Linked DNA regions of Hyalangium ruber. The protein of the gene in region 2 binds, or shares a complex with, the protein of the main gene of each other region. Links are inferred from orthologs where the notes say so. Each region holds a gene or a part of one and is shown on either strand. Other genes may lie near its edges. The genes, in order: lpxA and SYV04_RS34355.

Region 1 (3,246 bases), on a different replicon or contig from region 2:
CAGGGGCATCGTCCCCGGGTCCGCGTCCGTGAAGCGCACCGTCAACTCGCCCTCGTAGTGGAAGCGACCCTCGGGCTGCTCCAGGGGGAAGGCCTTCGTCGTGCCTGGTCGCCCGCTCCCCTTCTGCTCGAGCGTCTGGCCGTCCGAGCGCTTGAGCTTCAGCTCGAGGCCCGCGATGGGCTCCAGGATGTGGACCTTTAGCGCCGGCATCCCCTGGCCCAGCGCCGCACGTCCTTCGAGAGTCACGCGGATGGCTTCCCCTCCAAGGGCGGGTACAGCGGTCAGGGCGAGGCAGAGCAAGAGCAGGCGAGCGGTCATCGAGCGGCTACCTCGGGTGGGCCGGTTGCGGACAAACAGGGTCCCGGCGCGCGGGATTCCCTAAGGGGGAGGACGGTAGGACGCTCTGTGAATTCAGGGAACGGGGCCAGCGAGGTACGACATCCGACAGATGTCGGACACCGCGCCTAGGGCACCGCCACCACGGAGACACCGTTCGTCTCGGCGGCCTGGAAGAGCTGGGGTGCGTCCAACAGCACCGTTTTCCCTGCCTCCACCGCCAACACCGTCGCCCCCACCTCCCGCATGACCTCCAGCGTGCGAGGGCCCACCGCCGGCAGATCGAAGCGCAGGTCCTGCCCTGGCTTGCAGCGCTTCACCACCACCGCGCCCTTGCCGCCCAGCTTCCCACCCCGGCGGATGGTCTCGTCCGTCCCCTCCACCGCCTCCAGGGCCAGCACGTGCCCGTTGCGCACCACCACCGTCTGCCCCACGTCCGCCTGGCCCAGCAACGCGGCCACCTCTACTCCCAGCGCCACGTCCTTCTCTTGCGCTGGGTGCAGCCTCGGGCCCGCCAGGTGTCCCGCCGGGGAGAGCACCTGGGCCAGGTAGTCCGTGGGCGCCACGATGGTGACGCCGCTCGCCTCGAAGTAGTCCGCGATGGCGCGAAGCAGCGTGTCATCCCGGAAGCTGCGCAGGCGCGAGATGATGCGCACCGCGCCCAGGTCCGGCCAGGCCTCGGTGAGCGCCCGCACCCGGCCGATGCCACCCGCCATCGCCGCGCGCTTCACCTCCGCCTTCTGGAAGGCGCGCACGATGCGGTCCACCTGCCCGAGCCGCACCCACGTGAAGGCGGAGACCTCCGCCTCCAGCGCCGGATCCGTCTCGCCGCGGTGCGCCACCGCGATGACCTCCAGCCCCCGCGAGCGGGCCTCGCGGGCGAAGAGGAAGGGCAACTGGCCGTTGCCGGCGATGAGGCCGATCCGCTCCACCGCGCGGGCCTAGCGCGTCAGCCCGCGCTTGCTCTTGCTGACGAAGTCGATCAGGTGATCGATCTCCGGGTGGCCGCCCAGCTCCGCCTTCAGCTTCGCCAGGGCCTCGGTGACGCCCAGCTTGGAGCGGAAGAGGATCTTGTACGCCTCCTTGATGCGGGCGATCCGCTCCTCGTTGAAGCCGTGCCGCTCCAGGCCCACGGTGTTCAGCCCCACCAGCTCGGCCCGGTCTCCCTGGGCCATGCAGTATGGGGGAACGTCCATGACGACCATGGCGCCGCCAGCGATGAAGGAGTGCCTGCCCAGCCGGGTGAACTGGTGAATGGCCGTCAGCCCCGAGAGGATGACGTGGTCCTCCACCTGCACGTGCCCGCCCAGCGCGGCGCTGTTGGCCAGGATGCAGCCATTGCCCACCACGCAGTCATGGGCCACATGGCTGTTGGCCATGAAGAGGTTGCGGTTGCCGATCCGCGTCGCCCCGCCGCCGCCCTCCGTGCCGATGTGCAGCGTGGTGAACTCACGAATCTGGTTCTCGTCACCGATGATCAGCTCGGTGTCCTCGCCCCCATACTTGAGGTCCTGGGGCGCGGCGCCCAGCGAGGAGAACTGGAACACGTGGTTGCGTGCGCCCAGCGTCGTGCGGCCCTCGATGACGGCGTGAGGCCCCACGCGCGTTCCTTCGCCAATCCGCACTTTCGGACCGATCACCGCTAAGGGGCCAACCTCCACCGTCTCGTGGAGCTGGGCATCCGGGTGAACGACCGCCGTGGGGTGAACCTGAGCCATGACTTCTCTCCTTCCGTCCCGCCCGCTCAGGGCGCCGGCTCCTCGGCGGCCTTCGCGTCCTTGTCCACCACCGTGGCCAGGAACTCACCCTCGGCCACCTTCACACCGTCGACCGTGGCGGTCCCCTTCGTCTTCCAGATCACACCCTTGTGCCGCAGCACCTCGATGCCCAACTGCAGCCTGTCTCCAGGCAGCACCGGCTTGCGGAACTTCGCGTTGTCCACGCCCATCAGGTAGGTGACCTTCGACTCGGGGTCCATGTTCTCGCTCTTGTAAGCGAGGATGGCCGAGGCCTGCGCCAGCGCCTCCAGGATGAGCACGCCCGGCATCACCGGGTGTCCTGGAAAGTGGCCGTTGAAGAAGGGCTCGTTGATGGTGACGTTCTTGTACGCCGTCAGCTTCTGCCCCGGGATGATCTCCACGACCCGATCCACCAACAGGAACGGGTAGCGGTGGGGCAGCAACCGCTGGATTTCTCCGATATCCATCATCCGCCCTTCTCCTTCTCGAGCAACTCCACCCTGCGACGCAGGGTTCGTACTTCCTTGACCAGGTCCCCCAGCAGGTTCAGCGCCGCCGAGTTCCTCAGCCACTCCTTGTGCGGCACCGCTGGGCTGCCGGAGACCACCTGTCCGTCTGGCACATCGTGCGCCACGCCGGACTGGGCACCCACCTTGGCCAGGTCCCCGACCCGGATGTGGCCCACCACCCCCACCTGCCCCGCCAGCACCACGCCCGTGCCCAATTCCGCCGAGCCGGACACTCCGGCCTGCGCGCAGATCAGCGACAGCGGGCCCACCTTCACGTTGTGGGCGATCTGCACTAGGTTGTCGATCTTCGTCCCGCGACCAATCACCGTCTCGCCAATGGTGGCCCGGTCGATACAGGTGCAGGCCCCCACCTCGACGTCATCCTCGATGCGGACGATGCCCGTCTGGGGGATCTTGAAGTGCGAGGGCCCGTTCTCGCCCTCGGCGTCGAACGCGAAGCCGAAGCCATCCGCGCCCACCACGCTCGAGGCGTGGAGGATGACACGTGAGCCGACCTCGCAGCGCTCGCGCACGGTGACGTTCGGGTAGAGCAGGCAGTCCTCGCCGATGCGGGCGGCCGGTCCCACGTAGGCGCCCGGATAGAGCACGGTGCGCGCGCCCACCGAGGCACCCTGCTCCACCGTGGCTCCCGCCATCACCGT
Region 2 (3,309 bases):
GGAGGTCGTCGACGCCCAGCTCAAGGCCGACACCCCGAATGGCCCCTTCTGGCGCCGGTACAACCTCGATGGCTACGGGGAGATGGCCGACGGCAGCCAGTGGGTGATCAGCGAGCCGAACACGGCGAGGACGTTCGGGCGGGCCTGGCCGATCTTCGCCGGGGAGCGCGGGGAGTATGCGCTTACGGTGGGCCAGCCGGCGGAAGGGTACCTGGCCGCGATGGCGCGTTCGGGCAACGAGGGGTACATGTTGCCCGAGCAGGTCTGGGATGGGCGGCCTCCGTCTGGACAGCCTGGCTTCTCGACAGGGGAGGGCACCTTCTCGGCCACTCCGCTCACCTGGTCTCACGCCCAGTTCGTACGGCTGGCGTGGTCCATCCAGGCGGGTTACCCCGTCGAACAGCCGAGTGTCGTCGCCTGCCGGTACACCCCTGTCTGTCGTAAGTGACGGGGCACTGAGGGGGACTCAGCTCGCGTCGAGGACCGCGCGGACCTCTCGCGCTATCCCCACCGCGCCCTGGGTGTCGCCGTGGACGCACAGCGTGTCCACGGTTCCGCTCTGAGACAGTCGGCGGGCGTTCTCCCGCGCCACAGTGGGATCGGTGATGACGGCGCCCGGCTGTCCTCGGGGCACGAGCGTTCCGTCTGGCAGGGTGGCGCGATCGGCGAAGCCCTCCCGTGCGTAGGAGAGCCCCTCCGCCAGGGCCGCCTCGCGCAGGGCTCCGGCGCCTGGACCGATGACGGTGACGCGCGGGCCGAGCACCTCTTTTGTTGCGGTGACCACCGCTCGGGCTAGCGCAGGATCGCGGTTCGCCGCGTGGTAGAGCGCGCCGTGCGGTTTGGAGAACTGCACCGGCACCCCCACGGCCGAGGCCTGCGCGGCGAGCCGTGCGCACTGGGCGGCGACCTGGGCGCGCAGCACCTCTGGCGTCACCTCCAGGGCCCGGCGCCCGAAGCCCTCGCGATCCTCGTAAGAAGGATGCGCCCCCGCCTGGGTGCCATGGCGCACGCACCGCTCCAGCGCCTCGCGAATGGAGCGCTCGTCACCCGCGTGCCCGCCACACGCGATGTTGGCCACGTGGGCGAGCGCGTAGAGTTGCTCGTCTTCGTCGGGTAGCTCTCCCAGATCGATGTTGAGGAGACACCGCGTCGTCAGTTGCCCTGTTCCCATGTGTTCAAGGCCTCCTTGCGTGCGACCGCTCCCTCCAGTTCACCCCGTCCCTGGACCGGCAACAGGAACGCGAGCACGCCCGCCACCAAAAAGGCCCCGGAGACCAGGAGGAACGCCACTCGCAGGCCATGGGTCACCGCCAGCGAGCCCACCGCGAAGGGCGCCACCGCGCTCAGGGCGCGCCCCACGTTGTAGGTGAACCCCTGGGCCGTGGCGCGGATCCGCGTGGGGAACATCTCGGCCGTCATCACCCCGAAGCCCGTGAAGTACCCCGTGCCGAAGAAGGCGACCAGGGGCCCCAGGAACAGGAGCACCGTCGAGTCGCGCACGCGCGAGTAGATGAGCACCAGCCCCGCCGCCACCAACAGATAGGTGATGTACGTGGGCTTCGGACGGAACCGGTCGCTGATGAAGCCGAAGCTCACGTAGCCGACCCACATCCCCACCTGCATCAAGACGATCCAGGTGGTGCTCTTCACGATGTCCAGGCCGGCGCCTCCCTGCTCGATGGGAACGCCCAGGAACCGGGGGATCCACGTGAAGAGCCCCCACCAGGCGAACATCGTCGCCGCGTTCACGGTGGCGGCGATTCCCATCCTGCGCAGCACCACCGGGTTCCGGAGCACCTCGCCCATGCCGACGTGGGGCACTCCCTCGGTCCGTGGGCGCTCGTGGAGATCCTTCCACTGCTGGGACTCGGGGACCTCCTTGCGGATCCAGAGCGTGAGCAGCGCCGGAAGGATTCCCACGAAGAACACGGCCCGCCACCCGAACCGAGGTAGCACCAGCGCCGTCACCACCGCCGCGATCGCGTAGCCCACTGCCCAGCTGCTCTGCATCAGCCCCAGCGCCTTGCCGCGATGCGCCCACTTCCGCCCCAGGCGATCGGCGAGGACACCAAAGAGCGCGCCTCCCACGGCGGACGACAGCAGCGTGAGCGAGCCGAGCAGCCCTGCCTCGCGCTCCGTCATCGCGAAGTCCCGCATCAGGTGCGTGAGGACGAGCGCGTACAGCATGGTGTCCATGCTGTCGAGCATCCACCCCAGGGAGCCCGCCCAGAGCGCTCGGCGCTGCTTCGAGTCCGCTTCCAGGTACCAGGCGAAGATCATGGGACCGCTCCTTCGAGCCAGGCCTGCAGCTCGCGCAAGGACTGCCGCGCTTCATCCAGTGTGACGGCACGGAAGGACAGCGTGTCTCCCAGCCAGCGCTGGGCGAGCTTGGGCACATCGGCGCGGATGACCTGCCCCAGGCGCGGGTAGCCGCCCGTGGTCTGTCGATCCGCCATCAGCACGATGGGCTGACCGTCTGGAGGGAGTTGGATTGTGCCCGGCGCCACCGGCTCCGAGAGCTGAAGCGCCGAGGGCACCACCGGCAGCGCGGGCCCCTCCAGCCGGTAGCCCACGCGGTTCGACCGGGAGGAGACGCGAAAGCGCGTCGAGACGAAGCGCTCCTGAGCCTCCGAGGAGATGCGCGGGCTGGCCTCGGGGATGAAGCGCACCTCTTCCCAGGGCTGCGGGTACCCATGCTCCCGGGCGCCCCGTACCGCCCGCGCCTGAAAGGGAGGTTGCGGCTTGAGCCGCAGCGCATCCCCCGCGCGCAGCGGGCGGCCGCTCAGCCCGCCGAGGCCTGCTTCCATGTCCGTCGCGGTGCTGCCCAGGAAGGAGCGTGCGCTTTGGCCCAGCCCACCTCCAGCCACGGCGACGTAGGCCCGGGCACCCCACACCCGGGTTCCAAACCGGAGCGTCTGCCCCACGTGTGCCCGATGCGCCAGGCCTGGGGCGAGGCCGGCTCCGTCCAGCGTGGCGCCGAGGTCCGCCCCGGCGATGGCGAACGTCGCCTCTTCCTCGAACACCAATTCCGGGCCCAGCGCGGTCACCTCGAGCGCCGGAGCGCCCGGGGCGTTGCCCACGAGGAGATTGGCGAGCGAGAGCGCCAGCGGATCCATCGCGCCACACGGCGAGACGCCCCACCGTCCAAAGCCCGGGCGACCCAGGTCCTGGATCGTGGTGAGCATCCCCGGCTTGCGAACGCGGAGGCTCATGCCGGCACCTCCCCGCCGAGCGCGCGATAGCGCTCCTCGGAGATGGGGACGAAGCGCAGCCGGTCGCCCAGGCCCACGGCGAAAGGCGGGTCCGCCT

The links.
Region 1: the proteins of SYV04_RS34355 (region 2) and lpxA are in contact, whole or in part, in a crystal structure (PDB 4J09), measured with the Escherichia coli proteins. The link is inferred for Hyalangium ruber from one-to-one orthologs.

What each region holds. Positions count from the first base shown.
Region 1 is NZ_JAXIVS010000009.1:397,914-401,159, reverse strand. The notes cover bases 167-3,103. They hold lpxA (acyl-ACP--UDP-N-acetylglucosamine O-acyltransferase), read right to left. Parts: upstream 2,055-3,103; coding sequence 1,278-2,054; downstream 167-1,277. Other genes in these bases: lpxD (UDP-3-O-(3-hydroxymyristoyl)glucosamine N-acyltransferase), read right to left, coding at 2,542-3,103; fabZ (3-hydroxyacyl-ACP dehydratase FabZ), read right to left, coding at 2,081-2,542; SYV04_RS26515 (LpxI family protein), read right to left, coding at 465-1,268; SYV04_RS26520 (OmpA family protein), read right to left, coding at 167-246. In the rest of the region: more of SYV04_RS26520, read right to left, coding at 1-166; more of lpxD, read right to left, coding at 3,104-3,246.
Region 2 is NZ_JAXIVS010000015.1:80,117-83,425, reverse strand. Bases 217-3,216 are described here. They hold SYV04_RS34355 (MFS transporter), read right to left. Parts: upstream 2,281-3,216; coding sequence 1,153-2,280; downstream 217-1,152. Other genes in these bases: pxpB (5-oxoprolinase subunit PxpB), read right to left, coding at 3,209-3,216; SYV04_RS34350 (5-oxoprolinase subunit C family protein), read right to left, coding at 2,277-3,212; SYV04_RS34360 (5-oxoprolinase subunit PxpA), read right to left, coding at 467-1,171; SYV04_RS34365 (glycoside hydrolase family 15 protein), read left to right, coding at 217-448. Outside these bases: more of SYV04_RS34365, read left to right, coding at 1-216; more of pxpB, read right to left, coding at 3,217-3,309. UniProt on the Escherichia coli protein: Probably transports across the inner membrane the two dehydrated forms of N-acetylneuraminate (Neu5Ac), 2,7-anhydro-N-acetylneuraminate (2,7-AN) and 2-deoxy-2,3-didehydro-N-acetylneuraminate (2,3-EN).